Regions from separate parts of the Streptomyces sp. NPDC019531 genome, predicted to be linked through region 2. Evidence: riboswitches for the same ligand, from Rfam matches in the RefSeq annotation. Region 2 holds a riboswitch; each other region holds the start of a gene.

Region 1 (7,630 bases), on a different contig from region 2:
TATCGGCCGCCGGCGCGTCCGCCGCCCTCAGCGCGTGCGGCGCCAAGACGGGCAGCGACACGGCGTCCGGCTCCGGCGTAACGGCGGACACCTCCGGCAGCACGGTCAAGGTCGGTCTGCTCAACTCGTTGTCGGGCACGATGGCCATCAGTGAAGTCACGGTCCGCAACTCGCTGCTGCTCGCCATCAAGGAGATCAACGCGGCAGGGGGCGTCCTGGGCAAGAAGCTCAAGCCCATCAGCCAGGACGGCGCCTCCGACTGGCCGACCTTCGCCGAGAAGGCCGAGGCCCTGATCAAGGACGACAAGGTCGCGGCCACCTTCGGCTGTTGGACCTCGGCCAGCCGAAAGGCCGTCAAGCCGGTCTTCGAGCGGTACAAGTCGCTGCTCTTCTACCCCGTTCAGTACGAGGGCCTGGAGGAGTCGCCGTACATCTTCTACATCGGCGCGACCACCAACCAGCAGATCGTTCCGGCGCTCGACTACCTGAAGAAGCAGGGCCTGACCAAGCTCTACCTGGTCGGCAGCGACTACGTCTTCCCGCGCACCGCCAACAAGATCATCAAGGCGTACGCGAAGGCCAAGGGCATGCAGGTGGTCGGCGAGGACTACGCGCCGCTCGGTTCCACGGAGTTCAGCACGATCGTCAACAAGGTGAAGGACTCCGGCGCGGACGCAGTGTTCAACACCCTCAACGGCGACAGCAATGTGGCCTTCTTCAAGGAGTACAAGTCCTCCGGGATGACCGCGAAGAGCATGCCGGTGCTGTCGGTCTCCATCGCGGAGGAGGAGGTCAAGAGCATCGGAACGCAGTACCTGGAAGGTCAGTTGACCGCCTGGAACTACTACGAGACCACTCCGGGCGCGGCGAACGAGAAGTTCGTGGCGGCGTACCAGGCCGCCTACGGCAAGGACAAGCCGACGTCCGACCCGATGGAGGCCGCCTACATCTCCGTGTACCTGTGGAAGGAGATGGTCGAGAAAGCGGGCTCCTTCGACGTCGCAAAGGTCAAGGCAGCCTCCGACGGCATCACCTTCGACGCCCCCGAGGGCAAGGTCACCGTCGACGGCGCCTCCCAGCACGTCTACAAGACGGCCCGGATCGGCAAGGTCTCATCCGACGGCCTCATCGAGGAGGTCTGGAACTCGGGCAGGCCGATCAAGCCGGACCCGTTCCTGAAGGGCTACTCCTGGGCCTCCGGCCTCTCCTGAGCCCGGCCCAGCCCCTCGCGGACCGACCCGGCCTTCTCATCGGGCCGGGTCCGTCCGGCGCCCGCACCCCCGTCCCCGACCCGGAGCCGCTTCATGACGGTCATCCTCAACCAGTCCTTCACCGGCATCAGCATCGGTGCGGTACTCCTGCTCATCGCGCTCGGCCTGACCCTGACCTTCGGGCAGATGGGCGTGATCAACATGGCGCACGGCGAGTTCATCATGGCCGGCGCCTACACCACGTACGTCCTGCAGAAGTCGATCAGCGGTGCCGGGATCTCGCTGCTCGTCGGCCTGCCCGTGGCCTTCCTTGTCGCCGGCACCATGGGAGCGCTGCTGGAGTGGCTGCTCATCCGGCGTCTGTACACGCGGCCGCTGGACACGCTGCTGGTCACCTGGGGTGTCTCCCTGATGCTCCAGCAGCTGGCACGGGACGTCTTCGGCGCCCCCAACGTGCAGAGCAGCGCCCCGGACCTGCTCGCCGGCAATGTCTCGATCGGGGGCGGCATCACCCTCGCCAACAGCCGTCTGTTCATCCTCGGCCTCGCCCTGCTCTGCGTCCTCGGGCTCACCCTCGTCCTGCGGTTCACCCCGCTCGGCCGGCGCATCCGGGCCGTCGTACAGAACCGCGACCTCGCCGAGGTCTCCGGTATCGCGACCGGACAGGTCGACCGGATCACCTTTTTCATCGGCTCGGGCCTCGCGGGCGTGGCCGGTGTCGCGCTCACCCTGGTCGGCCCGATCGGACCGACGATGGGCACCAACTACATCGTCGACGCCTTCCTGGTCGTGGTCGTCGGCGGCATCGGCCAACTCAAGGGCAGCGTCATCACGGCGTTCGCACTCGGCGTGCTGCAGTCGGTCCTCGAGTACTCGACGACGGTCAGCGTCGCGAAGGTCGTCGTGCTCGTGGCGATCGTCGCCTTCCTGCAGTGGCGACCCCAGGGCCTGTACATACTGCGCACCCGGAGCCTGGCATGACGACCACGACCACGACCCCCACCACCGTGACCCCGCCCTCCGCCTCTCTGCGCGAACGCTTCCGCGTTCCGGGGGGCTTCGCCCTCGGGGCGATCCTCCTGCTCGGCATCGCCCCGCTCGTGCTCTCCGACTTCCGCCTCTCCCTGCTGGCCAAGTACCTCTGCTACGCGATGGTCGCCGTCGGAGTCAGCCTGGCCTGGGGCCGCGGCGGACTGCTCGTGCTGGGCCAGGGAGTCTTCTTCGGCCTCGGCGGCTACGCCATGGCCATGCACCTCAAGCTCAACGACGCCGCCGCGGCCCCGGGCGGCGGCCCGGGCGCACTGCCCGACTTCATGCAGCTGTACGGCTCCGGGGGCGGCCTCCCCTGGTGGTGGAAGCCCTTCGCCAACCCGGCCTTCGCGCTCGCCATGACCGTGCTGCTGCCCATGGCGGTCGCCGCGGTGCTCGGCTTCTTCGTCTTCCGCCGCCGGGTCAAGGGCGCCTACTTCGCGATCCTCAGCCAGGCGACGGCGGCCGCCCTGTCCATCTGGCTGATCGGCCAACAGGCCACCACCGGCGGCACCAACGGACTCACCGACATCCAGGGCTTCTTCGGCTACTCGCTGGACGACCCGGTCAACCAGCGGACGGTGTACTTCATCATCGCCGCCGTCCTGCTCCTGCTGATGGCTCTGGCCCGCCAGCTGTTCGTCAGCCGGTACGGCGAACTCCTCGTCGCCGTACGGGACTCCGAGGAACGGGTCCGCTTCCTCGGCTACGACCCGGCGAACGTCAAGCTCGTGGCCTACGTCGTCGCCGCGGGCACGGCGGGCCTGGCCGGCGCGCTGTTCGTGCCGGCTGTCGGGATCATCTCCCCGGCGCTGATCGGGATCGTGCCGTCCATCGGCTTCGTCATCGGTGCCGCGGTAGGTGGACGGGCCTCGCTGGTGGGCGCGGTGCTCGGAGCGATCGCCGTGGCCTGGGCACAGAGCACCCTGTCGGACGCCTTCCCCGCCGTCTGGACCTACTTCCAGGGGCTGCTGTTCATCGTGGCCGTGGGTTTCCTGCCCGGCGGTCTGGCCTCACTGGTCACCGTCGTCCGCAACCGCCGTACCCCTACCACCCGTTCCGGAGAGACAGCATGAGCGGCGAGGGACTGATCATCCGCGACCTGCGCGTCACGTTCGACGGCTTCAAGGCCGTCGACGGTGTCGACCTGGACATCCGCCCCGGCGACCTGCGCTTCCTCATCGGTCCGAACGGAGCCGGCAAGACCACGCTGGTCGACGCGGTCACCGGGCTGGTGAGGTCCACGGGTTCGGTCCGCTTCGGTGACCAGGAGCTCCATGGCAGGCCCGTGCACCGGATCGCCCGCCTCGGCATCGGCCGGACGTTCCAGACCGCCACCGTCTTCGAGCAACTGACGGTTCTGCAGAACCTCGACATCGCGGCGGGCGCGGGGAGGGGAGTGATGACGATGCTCCGCCGCCGCAAGGGCATTCCCGAGCCGGTGACGAGGGCGCTGGAGACCACCGGCCTGACGGATCTGCGCGACCGCCCGGCGGGAGTCCTCGCGCACGGCCAGAAGCAGTGGCTGGAAATCGGCATGCTGCTCGTCCAGGACGTGAAGCTGCTGCTGCTCGACGAACCCGTCGCCGGCATGAGCCACGACGAACGCGAGGCCACCGGCGAACTGCTCCAGCGGGTGAGCGAGGACCACACGGTCGTCGTCATCGAACACGACATGGACTTCATGCGCTCCTTCGCCCGCAGCGTGAGCGTCCTGCACGCCGGCAAGGTCCTCAGCGAGGGCACGGTCGCCGAGGTCCAGGCCGACCCGAAGGTCCAGGAGGTCTACCTGGGCCGCGCCTCCGAACCCGATCCCGCCCCCGTACGTGTCGCCGAGGAGGCGTGATCCCCATGCTGGAGTTGAGCAACGTCCGTGCGGGCTACGACCGCACCACCGTGCTGCACGACGTGACCGTCGCGGTCCCCGAGGACGGCGTCGCGGCCGTCCTCGGTCACAACGGCGCCGGCAAGAGCACGCTTCTGCGCGCGGTCATGGGCCTGATCAAGCCGAGGAGCGGCACCGTCCTGCTGGACGGCGAGGACATCACCCGTCTCGCCCCGCACCAGCGCGTGGCCCGAGGCATGGGGTACGTTCCGCAGGGCCAGCAGTCCTTCCCGCACCTGACCACCGCCGAGAACCTCCAACTCGTGGCGGACGGACGCGCGGACGGCAAGGAGGCGATCGCCGAGGCGCTGGACCTCTTTCCCGTTCTGCGTGAACTCTCCGGCCGCCGCGCCGGGTTGCTCTCCGGCGGCCAGCGCCAGCAACTGGCCATCGCCCGGGCCCTGGTGACCCGCCCTCGGCTCCTGCTGCTCGACGAGCCGACCGAGGGCATCCAGCCCTCCGTCGTAGCCGAGATCGAGGAAACGATCCTCGCCCTCGCCCGACGCGGCGGACTCTCCGTCCTCCTCGTCGAGCAGCACGTCGGATTCGCCATGCGCGCCGCCCAGCGCTACTACGTACTCGAAGCGGGCCGAGTGACCTCGTCCGGCGAAGGAGGAACGGGCGCGGAGCAGACGGTACGAGCCGCGCTCAGCGTGTGAGACCTCGACCCGGACGTCACGAGGGCGTCCTCCTGGAGCGGAGAGGAAGGTCGCGCCAGGTGGACGCGGTCTTGGCCATGCACGCGACACGCGGTACGGTCTGTCCGATATCGACGACGGCGAGACGGAAGCCGGTGGGAATCCGGCACGGTCGCGCCACTGTGTGCCACCGCCCCGCGAGGGACGGTGGCGAGTCAGACCCGTGGCCGTCGTCCTGTGCACCACCGAGTTGGGACGCGAACTCCCAGAGGAGGCACCTGCCATGGCGCAGCATGTCGCTCAGCCGACCGCCACCACCCCCGTCGTACCCGCCAAGCTGCCGCTGAAGGACATTGCCCCCTGGGCGGTCTTCTTCGGCGTCCTGATGCTGGTCCTGCTGTACTTCGTCGGCGCCGAGCAGGGTGCCACCTCCGTGGTCAACGGCGCGGACGTGCACGAGTGGGTGCACGACGCCCGCCACCTTCTCGGCTTCCCCTGCCACTGACCCGAGGGACGCCGCACACTCATGAACTCCGCAACGGTGAGAAACCTGCTCGTCCGTGGCATGCTCGCCGGCCTCGGCGCGGGCGTGCTGGCCCTGATCGCGGCCTATTTCCTCGGTGAACCCAGCGTCGACAGCGCCATCGGCTTCGAGGAGGCGCACGCTCCCGCCCACGAGCACGAGGTCGAACTCGTCTCCCGCTCCCTGCAGTCCACCGCCGGCCTTGCCACCGGTGTCCTGATCTACGGGGTCGCCTTCGGTGGCATCGCCGCCCTCGCCTTCTGCTTCGCGCTGGGCCGCGTGGGCCGTTTCTCCCCGCGGGCCACGGCCCTGCTGCTGTCGGGCACCGCGCTGCTCGCCGTCTACGTCGTGCCGTTCCTGAAGTACCCGGCCAGCCCGCCGTCGGTCGGTGACCCCGACACCATCGGCAAGCGCACCACCCTCTACTTCCTGATGATGGTGCTCAGCGTGCTCCTGGCGGTCGCCGCCACCATCCTCGGCAAGCGGCTCGCGCCCCGTCTGGGCACGTGGTGGGCGACGGTCGTCGCGGTCGCCGCCTTCGCCGCGGTGATCGGTCTGGCGTACCAGTTCCTGCCGGTCGTCAACGAGGTCCCGGCGGACTTCCCGGCCACTCTGCTGTGGCGGTTCCGGCTCTCCGCGCTGGCCATCCAGGCTGTGCTGTGGGGCGGATTCGGCCTGGCCTTCGGCGAGTTGGCCGAGCGGCTGCTGCACCCGAAGCCGGCGACGGTTTCCGCGGGCACGGCGGTGGCCGCCCGCCAGTGACATGACCGATACGACGAGAGGGCCCGCGGAACCATCCGCGGGCCCTCTCGCGTGCTCCGGGCAGCGACGACGCCGAGTGCGGTGAGGAGGGGGAGAGCAGAGTGACCGGAGCGCCCGCGTGCGGGTGCTCGGGCAGCAGCTGAGCGGACCGAGCAGCTCCTGGAGCCCCTGCGACTCGGCATCATGATCCTCAGGCGTCGGGTTCGGCCGCGTCCAGCGGGTGCCCGAGCCGCATGTTCCACCGGCCGCTCCGGCCGCTGACCGAAGTGGCCGTCAGCGGCGGCACGTCGAGCCGCCAGAACGCCGCATGGGGAGCCGCCAACACGTGGACCACCGCGGCCCGCACGATCTCCGGCTCGACCACGGCGAGCGTACGGCCGTCCGTGTCCAGTGACGTCTCCAGCCAGCGAGCCACGCGGGCGCACAGGTCCCGCACGGACTCTCCGCCGTGGGGCGCGGACGAGGGGTCCGTGAGCCACTGGGCCACCGCCTCCGGCTCACCGCCGTTGACCTCGTCGAGGCTCCGGCCCCGCCAGCGCCCCACGTCCAGCCCGGCCAACTCCTCGGCCTCCGCTCCGTCGAGGCCGAGCGCGGTCGCCGTCTCCCGGCAGCGCACACTCGGAGAGACGACCACACACGTGGCCGGACGCAGGGAACCGGCCGCGGCATGGGCACGGGCCTCCCCGTCGACGTCGATGGAGCCTCCGTCGTCGAAGCGGGCCTCGCGCAGCGACAGGCTCATCGCGGGCGAGACGAAGGTGACACGGCTGGTCACTGGAGGATTCCTCCTGGTGCGGTCATGGTCGGCGGGCCCTTGCGCACCTTCTCGTGATGGGCGGTCGGACGTCGGGGCCAGGGAAAGCCCGTACTCGCGAACCTAGCAGCGGTGGCTTCGCAGCCCACCGGGCCGGGACGCTGATGGCGCCCCGGCCCGGTGCGCTCCACGGGTCAGGAGGCCGGCAACTCCTCACGGACCGTGCGGGCCGCGGCGACCAGGTTCTCCAGGGACGCCCGGGTCTCGGGCCAGCCGCGGGTCTTCAGGCCGCAGTCGGGGTTGACCCAGAGCCGTTCGGCGGGGATGGCCTGGAGACCGGTACGGAGGAGTGCGGCGGCCTCCTCGGCGCTCGGCACGCGGGGGGAGTGGATGTCGTAGACGCCCGGTCCCGCCTCGCGCGGGTAGCCGTGGTCGGCGAGTTCCCGGGCCACCTGCATATGGGAGCGGGCCGCCTCCAGGCTGATGACGTCGGCGTCGAGATCGTCGATGGCCTGGACGATGTCGCCGAACTCGGCGTAGCACATGTGGGTGTGGATCTGGGTGTCCGGACGGACCCCGCTGGTGGTCAGCCGGAAGGCCTCGGTGGCCCACGTGAGGTAGGCGGGGCGGTCGGCGGCCCGTAGCGGCAGGGTCTCGCGCAGAGCGGGCTCGTCCACCTGGATGACCGAAGTCCCGGCCGTCTCAAGGTCGTTCACCTCGTCGCGCAGGGCGAGGGCGACCTGGCGGGCGGTGTCGCCGAGGGGCTGGTCGTCGCGGACGAAGGACCAGGCGAGCATGGTGACCGGGCCGGTGAGCATGCCCTTGACC
Region 2 (7,630 bases):
ATCGGGATGTTGTCGAGGGTGTCGCCGTTGTGGAAGCGGATGAGGTCCTCTTCGTCGGGACGCGGCGGCCGAAGCGGTCCGTCGGACATGGTTTCCCCCAGTGACGTGCAGACGAGAGGGGAAGTGTGGCGTGCCCGGGCCGTGGCCGCGGACGAACCGGCGAACTGCCACCGGATAGGTGGAGCCGGTGCCAGGCGCGGCGGCGGAGACGTCCCACCCGCCGGCCGCGGTCGAAAACCCTTCGCCCCACTACCGTCCCGCCCCCTACCCTCACTCCATGCAGCGCGCCCAAGCACTCCCGTCCCTCACGACGACGCCGGACCGAGTCCCGGCGCGCTGACACCTGATCCTGTCCGAAGCCCCGGGGCGAGTGCCCCGGGGCTTCGTCGTTCCCGCCGGTTCCTCGCCCCCCACCGCGAGGGAGACCCCCGATGCACGACCACCGCCGACTCGGCCGTGAACTGGACCTGTTCGACACCGACCCCCTCATGGGCGCGGGGCTGCCGTACTGGCTTCCCGACGGGGCCGTCGTACGGCACATCCTTGAGGAGTACGTCAGGGAGGCCGAGCGGGCCGCCGGGTACCGGCATGTGTACTCGCCCGTGCTCGGGAAGCGGGAGCTGTACGAGATCTCCGGGCACTGGGACCACTACAGCGAGGACATGTTCCCGCCGATGCGGCTCGGTGGCGAGGAGGTCGTCCTGCGGCCCAGTCTCTGCCCGCACCACGCCCTCATCTACCGGTCCCGGGCCCACAGTTACCGCGAACTCCCGCTCCGCATCGCCGAGTTGGGCGGCATGTACCGCTCCGAGCTCTCCGGCGTCCTCGGCGGCCTCACCCGCGTCCGCTCCATCCAGCTCAACGACGCCCACATCTTCTGCACCCTGGAGCAGGCCGTGGACGAGGCCCGCGCCGCCCTCGCCCTCATCCGCCGTGCCTACGACGACCTCGGCATCCGGGCGAGCCGGTACCGTCTCTCCCTCCCGGGCGACGGCGGCAAGTACGTCGCCGACCCGGAGCTGTGGCGCCGCGCCACCGCCCTCCTCGAAGACGTCCTGGACGGTGTCGCGTACGAGTCCGTCGAGGGCGAGGCCGCCTTCTACGGCCCCAAGATCGACGTACAGATCACCGACCCCGCGGGCCGCGAGTCCACCCTCTCCACCGTCCAGATCGACTTCCACCAGCCCGAACGCTTCGACCTCCACTACACCGGCCCGGACGGCGCCAAACACCGCCCGGTGATGGTCCACCGCAGCGTCATCGGGAGTGTGGAACGGCTGGTCGCCCATCTCATCGAGGCGCACGGCGGCGCCTTCCCGGTGTGGCTCGCCCCCGTGCAGCTCGTGGTCCTGCCGGTTGCCGAGGCGCAGGAGGAACGGGCCAAAGAGGTCGTACGGCGGGCTCTCGCGCTCGGCATCCGGGCCGAACTCGCCGCTCCCGGCGACGGCACCCTCGGCGCCCGTGTCCGCGCCGCGCGCCTCGTGCCGTACCAGGCGGTGATCGGGGAGCGGGAGGCCGACGCGGACTGTGCGGCCGTACGGCTGCGGGACGGCCGTAGGCCAGGAGCCGTACCGGTCGGCGAGCTGCTGGAGCGGATCGCCGCCCGGGCCGGTGACCGCGGGGCCGAACTCTGGGCGGCTGCGTAAGGTCGGTCCCGTACGCCAGCGACGTACGCCAGTGACGAAAGGACCCCCGCCGTGACCGGTCAGCCCATCCCGGTGATCATCGACTGCGACACCGGTGTCGACGACGCCCTGGCCCTGCTGTTCGCCGTACGGCATCCCGGCATCGACCTGCGCGCGGTCACCTGTGTCGCCGGGAACACCGACGTCGACGGAGTGGTCCGCAACACGCTGACCGTCCTTGAGCAGGCCGGGGCCGGGGACATCCCGGTCGCCCGGGGTGCCGAGCGGCCGTTGATCGAGCCCGTGCGCACCGCGCGACACGTGCACGGCCTCGACGGCATGGGCGACCTGGGGCTGCCCGCGCCGACGCGGGTGGCCTTGGACGTCGACGCGGTGACGCTGCTGCGGCGGGAGATCCTCGCCTCCCCGCGCCCGGTGACCCTCATCCCCACCGCCCCGCTGACGAACATCGCCCTGCTGCTCCGCACCCACCCCGAAGTGGTGCGGAACATCGAGCGGATCGTGTTCATGGGCGGCGCGGTGGCGACCGGGAACGCCACGCCGGTCGCGGAGTTCAACGTCTGGCACGACCCCGAGGCGGCCGCCGTCCTGCTCACCGCCGGGGTACCGATCACGATGTACGGCCTGGACGTCTTCAAGCGGGTCATCGTCCCGGCCGCGGACGTCCAGCGGCTGCGGGCGAGTTCGGAACCCTCCCTCCGCATGGCCGGCGAACTCCTCGCCCACCGCGATCCGGCCACCTCCGGCGACCCCACCCCCACGGGCGGCCTCGGCGACGCGGGCGCGGTGTGCGCGGTCGTCGACCCCGGCGGCCTGACCACCGAACTCCTCCCGGTGGAGGTCGCGTTGGCCCCCGGCCCGACCCGCGGCCAGACCGTCGTCGACCGCCGCCGACGCCCCGGCGAGTCCGAGATCCACGAGGGCGAGCGCGAAGTCACGCTCGTGGACGTGGGGTTGGGCGTGGACGTGGAGCGGTACGTGAAGCTGTGGCTGACGGCGGTGGAGGGGGTCTAGAGCCTTCCTGCTAACTGCCCTTGCGTTTCGGGGCAGGAGGACGCCAGGAGTTCACATCCTCGGCCGAGAGGTTCCGGCGGAGGAGGTGTTCCTCATAGACGTGCCTCAGGAAACCCTCGCCCGACGGGGAGCCGGGGGTGAGTCCGTCGCCGCGTGCTGTGACCCATGGGAGGAGGTCCGCCAACGCCCGCAGCAGAGGCAGAGCGGACGGGAAGCAGTCGCAGGTCGATGGGCTCCCGGACGTTCTCCGCGCGCGGATGGAACGCCATGAGGGCCGGGGAGGCGGACCAGTCGCGTACCTCGGAGCCGGTCAGCACGGGGACGGTGGCGGACTCCTCGGCTCCGCTGCGCCGGAAGGCCCGGGCAGTGGCGCAGAAAAGGTCGTCAGATCCTGTGTTGGCGGCATATCCGATACGGACGACTCGTTCGCGGCCTGATGGATGGCGGCGGCGGGGGACTTAGAAAGGTGTGGGTGGCGATCATCCTGCTCGGCGCGCTGTTCGCCGGCGGTGCCGCTGCCCTTCTGTTCTGGGTCGTAGGGCACGGGAGTCAGGTATGGGTGACTCTTCCAGCAAGTTAGGGTTACGCTCCTTAGGGGTGTGGTGCTAACAAAGGGGTCGCTGGTGCAGCGTCGTATGGGGCCGGGTAAGCCCTCGCGTGTTTTCGACCGGGGTGCCGAGTGGGACGGGCTCACCGCCTTCATGAGCCGCCCCCTGCCGCATGCCATGCTCGGGATCGTCAGCGGCAGGCGGCGCATGGGCAAGACGTATCTCCTGCGGGCGCTCGTCGAGCAGTGCGGCGGCTTCTACTTCGGGGCCACGGCCGGGACGGAGGCGGAGTCCCTCCGACAGTTCAGTTCGGCTCTCGCTGAACACGTGGGCTCCCCTGTGCCTTTCACCTTCTCCACTTGGCACGACGCGATCTCTTATCTCTTCGGCCTCGCCGCGCCCGGCCGGGGGGAAGAGCCGTTCCTGGCGGTCATCGACGAGTTTCCGTACCTGGTGAAGGTCTCCCCTGAGCTCCCCTCGCTCATCCAGCGTGAGATCGACCGCTGCCAGGTTGATGAAAGCCGTATGCGGATGCTTCTGTGCGGCTCGGCGATGTCCGTCATGGGTGGGTTGCTGGCCAGTACCGCACCCCTGCGCGGACGGGCTCAGCTGGAACTCGTCGTCAGGCCCTTCGGATACCGGGCAGCCGCGGACTTCTGGGGAGTCGCCACTGAACCGGCGCTCGCGGCCAGACTGCATGCCGTGGTCGGGGGCACGCCGGCGTACCGGCGTCAGTTCCTGGCAGAGGACGTTCCGGCAGATCTCGGTGACTTCGGCGACTGGCTCTGCCGTACGGTCCTCTCGCCGTTCAGCCCGCTCTTCCGCGAGGCGCGCTACCTGCTCGCCGAGGAGGCGGACATCCGCGACACCGCGCTCTACCACTCGGTTCTCGCAGCGGTGGCGCAGGGCAATACGACGCGCGGGGGCATCGCCGGTTACATCGGCCGCAAGTCCGTCGACATCTCCCACCCGCTCAACGTCCTTGAGGACAGTCACCTCCTCGCGCGCGAGGCGGACATCTTCCGGGCCGGCAAGTCGCAGTACCGCATCACCGAACCACTGATCAACTTCTACGAAGCCGTCATGCGTCCCGCCTGGACGCGGTTGGAGAGCGGCCAGGCCGCAGAGGTGTGGGCCCAGTCGGCCGAGCGGTTCGCGGCTCAGGTGGCGGGGCCGCATTTTGAGGCCGTGTGCCGGGAGTACGTGCTCGGGCCGGGGCGATCTCTGCTCGGCACGTCCCTGGGGGAGGTCGGAAGCGGAGTGGTTACCGACCCGAGGACGCGTCGGCAGATCGAGATCGACGTGGCTGTGGTCGAACCGGGATCTGGCGGGGCCAAGCCATCGGTCGCTCTGCTCGGGGAGGCGAAGTGGGGGACCATCATGGGGTTGAACCACCTCGAACGGCTTGCCCGGGCCCGGGACGTCCTTGCCGAGCGGGGGATGGACACCACGCGGTGCGGGCTGGCGTGCTTCAGCGCTGCGGGTTTCAGTGACGCCCTGCGGGCTGAAGCAGAACAAGGCGGAATCCTGCTGATCGGCCTCGACGAACTGTACGGTCGGGTGATGCCGGCAGCCGTTCTGCCCTAGCTAGCGCTCTTTCGCCGCTCCGGCCGAAAGCTCAAGTACAGCCTGTACGAGGACTTCCGGACGGCACACCGAGAGCGTGCTCCGCCACGCTCGAACCGGCTTCGCGCGGCTCAGGCGGGACGTCGCTCCTTGACGGGCAAACGTTGCCTGCCGTGGCACTAGCGGGTATCGGCAGGCCGTACCGCCCACCGCTGCTCCACCTTCGCGAGCCGCCAGTAGGCGATCGCCGCCGCCCACACCACCACGAACAGGCCGACGATGACGTAACCGACGTTGTCGAGGTCGATGTCGGCGATCCAGGTGGTGAGGGCGTCGGTGAGGTCGAGCTTGTCGTGCAGGACGCCGACCAGCTCGATCGTCCCGATGAAGAAGGCGACCGCGATGGACAGCCCGGTGATGGCGAGGTTGTAGAACACCTTGCGCACCGGGTTGGAGAAGGCCCACTGGTAGGCGAAGTTCATGAACGTGCCGTCGAGCGTGTCGAACAGGCTCATCCCGGCGGCGAAGAGCAGCGGCAGGCACAGGATCGCGTACCAGGGCAGCCCGGCCGCCGCGCCCGACCCGGCCATCACCATCAGGGTGACCTCGGTGGCGGTGTCGAAGCCGAGCCCGAAGAGAAAGCCCAGCGGAAACATCTGACCGGGCCGGGTGATGGACTTGGTGAGCCGCCCGAGGATCCGGTTCATGAACCCGCGCGAGTCGAGATGCTGCTCCAGCTCCTTCTCGTCGTACGTCCCCGCCCGCATCGCCCGGAAGACCTTCAGGATGCCGAGCAGCGCGACCAGGTTGAGGGCGGCGATCAGATAGAGAAACGACCCGGAGACCGTCGTACCGAGAAATCCGAGTACCTGATGGGTACTTGAGTCCTCGTTCATGACCTTGCCGGCCAGCTGGGTGCCACCGGCGATCAGCGCCGCGAGCACGACCACGACACTGGAGTGCCCGAGCGCGAACCAGAACCCTCCGGACACCGGCCGCTTCCCGTCCGCCATCAGCTTGCGGGTGGTGTTGTCGATCGCGGCGATGTGGTCGGCGTCGAAGGCGTGCCGCATACCGAGGGTGTAGGCGGTGATGCCGAGTCCGATACCGAAGGCCTTGTCCCCGACTTCGTAGTGCTCCGGAACGACGAGCAGGAAGAGGATGCCGAAGGCGAGGACGTGCAGGGCGGCTATGGCGGCCATCAGACCGGCTGTCTTGACGGTGTCCTCGCGCCGCCAGCGGAAGGATGCGGCGGTCTCGGCTGCCTTGGGCAGGCCAGGATCAGTCATACGGTGGTCACTCCAGCACCTCGTTGGATGAACTCGTGAGCTGCCGTGGCCGGTCTCCTGGCTTACGGGTCGTGCGTTCTCCCTGCCCGCCTTCCCGGCCGGATACTGACGGCCAGTGGCTGTCCCGCGAGGGACGTGGGCGGAGAACTCCCCGATCACAGTGGCGAGGGCCGCGCCGGCCTGAACCCCCTGAGGGGTCGTCACCGGCTTCCCGAGCACCACGGCCCGACCACCGTAGGCGGGCGGATCGTCTCCTGCATAGCTGCATACCTGCGCAGGTATGGAAGATCACATACAGGGCCTGGGAGGATGAGGGCCATGCATCTCGTCCCGTCCGACCGAGCGGACCGCCGCACCATCGACGGACACCGGGTGTGCGACGCCATCGCGGCGATCGGCGACCCCGGCCATGTCCGCGCCTGGTCGGACCGCTTCGCCCTCCTGGCCGACCCCAACCGCCTCTCCCTGCTCCTCGCCCTGCACCGAACCGGCCCCCTGGCGGTCTCCGACCTCGCGATCGCGACGGGGATGAACGACCCCGCCGTATCGCAGGCGCTGCGGCTGCTGCGGGCGGCGGGGGTGGTGGCGGGGGAGAAGGAGGGGCGGGTGGTGCGGTATTCGGTGGTGGACGAGGCGGTGCGGGGGTTGCTGAAGCAGGTGTCCTGACCTGGTCAGAGGTGGGTGTCGTGCACGGGGCCGCCGGGATACCGGTCGCCCATGGATCAGGTCGAAGTCGTCGTCGCCCATTCCGAGCGCGCGACTCTGCGCGTCGGTGACGTGTTCTTGAAGGTGGACGCCGACCAGGCGCGCATGGACGTCGAGGTCGAGGCGATGTCCCTCGCGCCGGTCCCGACGCCGGAGGCCCTGTGGTGCAAGCCGGGGGTGGTGCTCGGCCGGCTCGGCGAGCAGTCGACCGCGTCACCGGCGGCGGGTGCCGCCATCCGGAAGCTGCACGAAGCGCCGCCGCCGCCCCTGCCGGGCCGGCCGGAGCATCGTCGCGCCGACGGCGGAACTCGACGCCGAGTGCGAGTCACTCGTGACGAACGGCGTCCTGCCCGCCGAAGAGCACCTCGACGCGTCATCACCGGCTACGGGACCGACGTCGACCTCGATGTGATCCGTGCGTGGTGGTCGTTGCGAAGCCTGCTGATAGTCCGCTGACTGACCGAGCACGGCTTCGACCCCTTCGCACCGGGGTGTGAGGTCGACGTGCTGAGATCCCGGATGTGAGGTGTTGCTGATCAGGGTCGTCCGCTGTGCAGGGAGTGCAGGAAGGGGGTCCAGGCGCCGGGGGCGGCGAGGAGTATCGGGCCGTCGGAGTACTTGGAGTCCCTGACGGCCACGGTGGTGGGTATGTTGCGGGCGACTTCGACGCACTCGCCGTGCGCGTCACCGCTGCTGTACGTGGACTTCCTGAAGTCGTAGTCGGACACGGTGCCTACATCTCCTTGCGGATGCTGTCGATGAGTCTTACAGAGTTGCTCTGGGCGAGTCCGAGCCGCGTGATGCGGTCGAAGGTCGCGTTGTGGTGCGCGGCGTCAGTCTCGCTCTCCAACCAGACCTTCGT
Region 3 (7,630 bases), on a different contig from region 2:
CGGCCCGCCCCAGTTCATCTTCCGTTCACTCAGGTTGCCTACGTTCAACGCGCCAATGACGCTCGAACGATTGCCTGGGTAAATGGAAAACTTCTCGCTGATCCTCGCGATTGTGGTCGTAACCGCACTCGCGTTCGATTTCACGAACGGTTTCCACGACACCGCCAACGCGATGGCCACGACCATCTCGACCGGTGCACTCAAGCCCAAGGTCGCGGTGGCCATGTCCGCCGTGCTGAACCTTGTGGGCGCCTTTCTTTCCGTGGAGGTCGCCAACACGATCTCCAAGGGTCTCGTCGACGAGACCGGCATCCGTCCCGAGGTCATCTTCGCCGCCCTGGTCGGCGCGATCCTCTGGAACCTGCTGACCTGGCTGGTAGGCCTGCCCTCCAGCTCCTCGCACGCCCTCATGGGCGGTCTGATCGGCGCCACCATCGCCTCGGCGGGCATGGGCGCGGTCCACGGTGACGCGCTCGTCACCAAGGTCCTCATCCCGGCGGTCGCGGCGCCCATCGTCGCGGGCGTCGCCGCCATGCTGGCCACCCGCCTCTCCTACTCCCTGGGCAAGAAGGCCGACGGCAAGGCCGCGGCGAAGGGCTACCGCACCGGCCAGATCGCCTCGGCCGGCCTGGTCTCGCTCGCCCACGGCACCAACGACGCGCAGAAGACGATGGGCATCATCACCCTCGCCCTGGTCGCCGGCGGCGTCGTAGCGCCCGACTCCGACCCGCCCACCTGGGTCATCCTCTCGGCGGGCCTCGCCATCGCGCTCGGCACCTACCTCGGCGGCTGGCGCATCATCCGCACCATGGGCAAGGGGCTGACCGAACTCCAGCCGCAGCAGGGCTTCGCCGCCCAGACCAGCGCGGCCACGGTCATCCTGGCCTCGTCCCACCTCGGCTTCTCCCTCTCCACCACGCACTCCGTCTCCGGTTCGGTGATGGGCGCGGGCCTCGGCCGCAGGGGCGGGGTCGTCCGCTGGTCCACGGCCACCCGGATGTTCGTGGCCTGGGGCCTCACACTCCCGGCGGCGGCCCTGGTGGGCGCGCTGGCCGAGTCGGTCACGGATCTCGGCGACTGGGGTACGGCGGTCGTGGCGGTCTTCCTCGTCGCCTCCAGCGCGGCGATCTGGAAGATCTCGCGCCGCGAGGTCGTGGACGCGTCGAACGTCAACGCGACCGACGAGCCGGCCGGTGTGGTGACCACGGCGATCGCCGCCGTGACCCCGCCGCCCGCGGGCACGGTGACCGAGGACCTCACGGCCACGATCCCGGCCCCTCCCGCCACCACGGAACCGGCCGCCCCGCCGGCCGCCGTCTGAAACCCCGGTTACTAAGGAAGCCTCACCATGCAGATCGACTGGGAAGCGCTCGGCTCCGTCTTCGGCGTCAGCCTCGTCGTCACCGTGGGCCTGGTGGCCCTGTTCACCCTCGGCATCATGGGCCTCTCCCGCCAGGAGCGGGCCACCGCCCAGGGCGGCTCGGCGACCCTCGCGGTCGCCGGCGCGTACGCCTGCTTCGCGGCCTGCGCGGCGGCGGTGGCGTACGGGATCTCTCTGATCGTGGCTTGACGGCACCGATCGCCCGACGGCCGGGCGGGCACGGGACTTACGGTTCCGTGCCCGCCCGGCCGTCCGTGTGCGGCCGGTCCGCCCACTCCCGGGCCCGGTGGTGTGGGGTTCTGCACACTCTCCCGCCGCAGGTCAACAGCAAGTTGACTGCCGTTCGGGTGCGTGGTGGACTGCCGGGGCCATGTACGGCGGCAGCAGAGGAAGCCGGTGTGAATCCGGCGCGGTCCCGCCACTGTCACCGGGGTAGCAATCCCCGGGAGCCAGGAACTCTCGCCGCCGGTCTCGTCGAACCAGGGCGTGGACACCCTGAGTGAGGACATAACGCGATGCTCGCCTGCCGATCGACCCGCGCCATCCGGTGCTCGCACGACCCCGCGATCGGCTGAGCCGGTGCGTGCCGATCGCGTCTTCGCGTACGGCGCCGCCGCCGGCCTCCTCGGTGACCTGCTGTTCGGCGATCCGCGCCGCGGGCATCCGGTCGCCGCGTTCGGACGGGCGGCCGGTGCCGTGGAGCGGGTGCTGTGGCGGGACCACCGGGGGTGGGGCGCGCTGCACACCGCCGTGTGCGTGGGCGCCGCGGTGGGGCTCGGCGCCGTGGCGGAGAACGTCGTACGTCCGTCCCGTACCGCTTCCGTCGCGCTGACCGCCGCCGCCACCTGGGCCGTCGTGGGCGGGACTTCGCTCGTGCGGGAGGCCCGGGTCATCGGGCGGGCGCTGGAGGCGGGCGATGTCGAGGCGGCCCGGGAGCGGCTGCCGCATCTGTGCGGGCGCGATCCGCAGGCCCTCGACGCCGACGGGATCGCCCGGGCCGTCGTGGAGTCCGTGGCCGAGAACACCTCCGACGCCGTAGTGGGGGCCCTCGTGTGGGGGGCCGTCGGTGGAGTGCCGGGGCTGCTCGGGTTCCGGGCCGTGAACACGCTCGACGCCATGGTCGGGCACAAGTCGGCCCGGTACCGGCGGTTCGGGTGGGCCTCCGCCCGGCTCGACGACCTCGCCGGGTGGCCGGGGGCGCGGCTGACCGCCGTACTCGCCGTGCTGGCCGGTGATCGTCCGCGGGGTGCCGTGCGCGCCTGGCGGGAGGACGCCGGCAAGCATCCCAGTCCCAACGCCGGGCCGGTCGAGGCCTCGTTCGCGGGGGCGCTGGGAGTCAGACTCGGAGGGACTCTTTCGTACGCGGGACGGGTCGAGCACCGGCCCGTGCTCAATGGACAAGGGCGTGCCGTCGCCGCGTACGACATCGAGCGCGCCGCACGGCTGTCGCGGTGTGTCGGATTGCTCGCGCTCGGCGTCGGTGTCGTCGCGCGGGCCGTCGTGAAGGGGCGTGGGGCATGACGGGCGGAGGGCTTCTCGTCGCCGGAACCACCTCGGATGCCGGCAAGAGCGTCGTCACCGCCGGGATCTGCCGGTGGCTGGTGCGGCAGGGGGTGAAGGTCGCGCCGTTCAAGGCGCAGAACATGTCCCTCAACTCGTTCGTCACGCGCGAGGGTGCCGAGATCGGGCGGGCCCAGGCCATGCAGGCGCAGGCCTGTCGGGTCGAGCCGACCGCGCTGATGAATCCCGTGCTGCTCAAGCCCGGTGGTGAGCAGAGCAGTCAGGTCGTGCTGCTCGGGAAACCGGTCGGGGAACTGAGCGCTCGTGGCTATCACGGGGGGCGGCAGCAGAAGCTGCTCGGGACCGTGCTCGACTGTCTCGCCGAGTTGCGGGGCACGTATGACGCGGTGATCTGTGAGGGGGCGGGCAGTCCGGCCGAGATCAACCTGCGGCGGACCGACATCGTGAACATGGGGCTCGCGCGGAACGCCGGGCTGCCCGTGCTGGTCGTCGGGGACATCGACCGCGGTGGGGTCTTCGCCTCCTTCTTCGGGACCGTGGCGCTGCTCGGCCCCGAGGACCAGGCGCTCGTCGCCGGGTTCCTCGTGAACAAGTTCCGCGGGGACGTCTCGCTCCTCGAACCCGGGCTGGACATGCTCCACGGGCTCACCGGGCGGCGGACGTACGGCGTTCTGCCCTTCCGGCACGGGCTCGGGATCGACGAGGAGGACGGGCTGCGGGTGTCGTTGCGGGGGGCGGTCCGGGAGTCCCAGGTCTCCGCCCCGGTCGGCGAGGACGTCCTGCGCGTCGCCGTCTGCGCGATCCCCCTCATGTCCAACTTCACCGACGTCGACGCCCTGGCCGCCGAACCGGGAGTCGTGGTGCGGTTCGTGGACCGGGCGGAGGAGCTCGCGGACGCCGATCTCGTCGTCGTCCCGGGCACCAGGGGGACCGTCCGGGCCCTGGAGTGGCTGCACGAGCGGGGGCTCTCGGACGCGCTCAGGCGCAGGGTCGCCGAGCGGCGGCCCGTCCTCGGCATCTGCGGCGGGTTCCAGATCCTCGGCGAACGCATCGAGGACGAGATCGAATCGCGCGTCGGCGCGGTCGACGGCCTCGGTGTGCTTCCCGTGCGGGTGCGGTTCGCGCGCGAGAAGACCCTCACCCGGCCGGAGGGAGAAGCCCTCGGCGAGCAGGTCGAGGGGTACGAGATCCATCACGGGGTCGCCGACATCGGCGGCGGAGAACCCTTCCTCGACGGCTGCCGGGTCGGCCAGACCTGGGGCACGCACTGGCACGGCTCGCTGGAGTCGGACGGGTTCCGGCGGGCCTTCCTGCGCGAGGTGGCGGCCGCCGCGGGCCGCCGGTTCGTGCCGGCCCCCGACACCTCGTTCGCCGCGCTGCGCGAGGAGCAGCTCGACCTGCTCGGCGACCTGATCGAACAGCACGCGGACACGGACGCGCTGTGGCGGCTCATCGAGTCCGGCGCGCCACAAGGACTGCCTTTCATTCCACCGGGAGCGCCCGCATGAGCACAGTGTTGTTGTTGTCGACCGCCGACACGGATCTGCTGGCGGCCCGGGCCGCCTCGGGTGCCGACTACCGGATCGGCAACCCGACGCGCGTCGACGTCACGGACGAGCTGCCCGCGCTCCTCGACGGCGCCGACATCGCCGTCGTACGGCTGCTCGGCGGCAAGCGGGCCTGGGAGGACGGGCTCGCGGCCCTGAAGGCTTCGGGTATCCCGACCGTGCTGCTCGGCGGCGAGGCCGTCCCGGACGCCGAGTTGATGGCCGAGTCGTCGGTACCGGCCGGTGTCGTGGCCGAGGCGCTCAGGTACCTCGTCGAGGGCGGGCCCGAGAACCTCACCGAGCTCGCCCGGTTCCTGTCCGACACCGTGCTGCTGACAGGCGAGGGGTTCGTCGAGCCGCAGAAGATGCCGGAGTACGGCGTCCACGGCTCCTACGCCTGGGAGAGCGGCCGACCGACCGTCGGCGTGCTCTTCTACCGGGCCCATGAGCTGAGCGGCAACACCGGTTTCGTGGACACCCTGTGCGAGGCGATCGAGGCGCGGGGCGCCAACGCCCTTCCCGTGTACTGCGGTTCACTGCGCGGGGCGGACCCCGGGCTGTACGAGCTGCTCGCGCGGGCCGACGCGCTCGTCGCCACCGTCCTCGCCGCCGGTGGCACGCACGCCTCGCAGGCCTCGGCCGGCGGTGACGAGGAGGCGTGGGACATCGGGGCGCTGGCCGAGCTCGACGTGCCGGTGCTGCAAGGACTTTGCCTTACGTCGTCCCGCGCGGCCTGGGACGCGTCCGACGCCGCTCTCTCGCCCATGGACGCGGCCATGCAGGTCGCGATCCCGGAGTTCGACGGGCGGCTGATCACCGTGCCGTTCTCCTTCAAGGAGCAGGGGCCCGACGACGTCCCGGTGTACGTGGCCGACCCGGAGCGGGCCGCGCGGGTCGCCGGGATCGCCGTACGGCACGCGAAGTTGAAGCACACGCCGAACGCCGAGAAGAGGCTCGCGCTGGTCTTCACGGCGTATCCGACCAAGCACTCGCGGGTCGGCAACGCGGTCGGTCTAGACACTCCCGCCTCGGCGATCCAGGTACTGGACGCGCTCCGGGACGCCGGTTACTCGCTCACGGAATACCCGTCCGGCGGCGACGAGTTGATCCACCGGCTCATCGAGGCCGGCGGTCACGATGTCGAGTGGCTGACCGAGGAGCAACTGGCGTCGGCGCCCGCGCGGGTGCCGCTCGCGGACTATCAGACGTGGTTCGACAAGCTCGACCCCGGGCTTCGCCAGGCCATGGTGGACGCATGGGGTGAGCCGCCGGGCTCGCTGTACGTCGACGGGGACGACATCGTGCTCGCCTCCCTGCAGTTCGGGAACGTCGTCGTGATGATCCAGCCGCCGCGCGGCTTCGGGGAGAACCCGATCGCGATCTACCACGACCCCGACATGCCGCCGTCGCACCACTACATGGCCGCGTACCGGTGGTTGGACAACTCTTTCGGTGCCGACGCGATCGTCCACATGGGCAAGCACGGCACGATGGAGTGGCTGCCCGGCAAGGGGCTCGGTCTCAGCGGGAGTTGTGCGCCGGACGCGGTGCTCGGTGAGCTGCCGCTGATCTATCCCTTCATCGTCAACGACCCCGGCGAGGGCACCCAGGCCAAGCGGCGCGGGCACGCCACCGTGGTCGACCATCTCGTGCCGCCGATGGCACGGGCCGACACCTACGGCGACCTGGCCAAGCTGGAGCAGCTGCTCGACGAGTACGCGCTCGTCTCCGACCTGGACCCGACGAAGGCCCCGGCCGTGCGGGCGCAGATCTGGACTTTGGTGAAGGCGGCCGAGCTCCACCACGACCTGCATGTCGAGGACCAGCCGGACGACGAGGCGTTCGACGAGTTCGTCATGCACATCGACGGTTATCTGTGCGAGATCAAGGACGTGCAGATCCGGGACGGGCTGCACATCCTCGGCGGTGGTCCGGTGGGTGAGCCCCGGGTCAATCTCGTGCTCGCCGTGCTGCGGGCCTCGCAGGTGTGGGGCGGTCAGGCCAACGCCCTGCCGGGACTGAGGGCCTGCCTGGCGGCCCATTACGGGCTCGTCGAGAAGGAGTTGCTGGCCGAGCCGGGCGCTCCGGCGAAGGTCCCGGTCGAGCTGACCGACCTCGTCGATGGCCCGTCCCGCACGGCCGCCGACGCGATCGACCTGCTGGAGCAGCTGTGCCGGCGGATCGCGGAGGGCATGGAGGACCGTGAGTGGGCGGTCGCGGAGAGCCGTGCGCTCGTCCGTGAGGTCCTCGGCACCGAACTCCCCGACGCCGTCGCCGTGTTGGAGTTCGCTTGCACCGAGGTCGTGCCGAGGCTCGCGCGCACCACCGACGAGATCGACCACATCCTCAAGGCCCTGAACGGCGGTTACGTCCCGGCCGGTCCGTCCGGTTCGCCGACCCGTGGGCTCGTCAACGTCCTGCCGACCGGCCGGAACTTCTACTCCGTCGACCCCAAGGCCATTCCGTCCAGGCTGAGTTGGGAGGTCGGGCAGGCGCTCGCCGACTCGCTCGTGCAGCGGTACCTGGCCGACACCGGTGAGTACCCGAAGTCCGTCGGCCTGACGGTCTGGGGTACGTCCGCGATGCGCACCCAGGGCGACGACATCGCCGAGATCCTGGCGCTGCTCGGCTGCCGTCCGGTGTGGGACGAGGCCTCGCGGCGGGTGACCGGCTTCGAGGTGATCGGCCTGGCGGAGCTCGGGCGGCCGCGCGTGGACGTCACCGTCCGGATCTCGGGCTTCTTCCGGGACGCGTTCCCGCACGTGGTCGGGCTGATCGACGACGCCGTCCGCAAGGTGGCCGAGCTGGACGAGCCCGCCGACCGCAACTTCGTGAGGGCGCACGCCGACGAGGACACCGCCGAGCACGGTGACCGGCGGCGGGCCACGGCCCGGATCTTCGGGTCCAAGCCGGGGGCGTACGGGGCGGGTCTGCTGCCGCTGATCGACGCCCGCAACTGGCGCTCGGACGCCGACCTCGCCGAGGTGTACGCGGTGTGGGGCGGCTACGCCTACGGGCGGGGGCTCGACGGGCGGGCGGCGCGCGGGGACATGGAGACCGCGTTCAAGCGGATCAACGTCGCCGCGAAGAACGTCGACACTCGTGAGCACGACCTGGTCGACGCCGACGACTACTTCCAGTACCACGGCGGCATGGTCGCGATGGTGCGCCACCTCACGGG

The links. Region 2 has a riboswitch for cobalamin ahead of ACI2L1_RS04830 (HoxN/HupN/NixA family nickel/cobalt transporter). Riboswitches for the same ligand answer to the same signal wherever they lie in the genome.
Region 1: it holds a riboswitch for cobalamin, as region 2 does, so the genes downstream of both, ACI2L1_RS19215 (CbtB-domain containing protein) here and ACI2L1_RS04830 (HoxN/HupN/NixA family nickel/cobalt transporter) in region 2, are expected to answer to the same signal.
Region 3: it holds a riboswitch for cobalamin, as region 2 does, so the genes downstream of both, ACI2L1_RS23855 (cobalamin biosynthesis protein) here and ACI2L1_RS04830 (HoxN/HupN/NixA family nickel/cobalt transporter) in region 2, are expected to answer to the same signal.

Annotation. Positions count from the first base shown of each region.
Region 1 is NZ_JBJDQL010000014.1:163,439-171,068, forward strand. It holds gene urtA (urea ABC transporter substrate-binding protein) at 1-1,211, shown strand, start outside; gene urtB (urea ABC transporter permease subunit UrtB) at 1,305-2,192, shown strand; gene urtC (urea ABC transporter permease subunit UrtC) at 2,189-3,316, shown strand; gene urtD (urea ABC transporter ATP-binding protein UrtD) at 3,313-4,086, shown strand; gene urtE (urea ABC transporter ATP-binding subunit UrtE) at 4,092-4,784, shown strand; cobalamin riboswitch at 4,865-5,009, shown strand; gene ACI2L1_RS19215 (CbtB-domain containing protein) at 5,047-5,268, shown strand; gene ACI2L1_RS19220 (CbtA family protein) at 5,290-6,048, shown strand; gene ACI2L1_RS19225 (histidine phosphatase family protein) at 6,239-6,823, opposite strand; gene metE (5-methyltetrahydropteroyltriglutamate--homocysteine S-methyltransferase) at 6,997-7,630, opposite strand, start outside.
Region 2 is NZ_JBJDQL010000003.1:114,021-121,650, reverse strand. It holds gene ACI2L1_RS04850 (hypothetical protein) at 1-89, opposite strand, end outside; gene thrS (threonine--tRNA ligase) at 432-1,646, shown strand; gene ACI2L1_RS04840 (nucleoside hydrolase) at 1,698-2,660, shown strand; gene ACI2L1_RS04835 (ATP-binding protein) at 3,296-4,795, shown strand; gene ACI2L1_RS04830 (HoxN/HupN/NixA family nickel/cobalt transporter) at 4,954-6,063, opposite strand; cobalamin riboswitch at 6,093-6,301, opposite strand; gene ACI2L1_RS04825 (ArsR/SmtB family transcription factor) at 6,382-6,729, shown strand; partial or broken gene ACI2L1_RS04820 (hypothetical protein) at 6,781-7,293, shown strand; gene ACI2L1_RS04815 (DUF397 domain-containing protein) at 7,305-7,496, opposite strand; gene ACI2L1_RS04810 (helix-turn-helix domain-containing protein) at 7,502-7,630, opposite strand, start outside.
Region 3 is NZ_JBJDQL010000021.1:74,262-81,891, reverse strand. It holds gene ACI2L1_RS23865 (anion permease) at 83-1,321, shown strand; gene ACI2L1_RS23860 (hypothetical protein) at 1,349-1,570, shown strand; cobalamin riboswitch at 1,728-1,860, shown strand; gene ACI2L1_RS23855 (cobalamin biosynthesis protein) at 1,961-2,902, shown strand; gene ACI2L1_RS23850 (cobyric acid synthase) at 2,899-4,410, shown strand; gene cobN (cobaltochelatase subunit CobN) at 4,407-7,630, shown strand, end outside.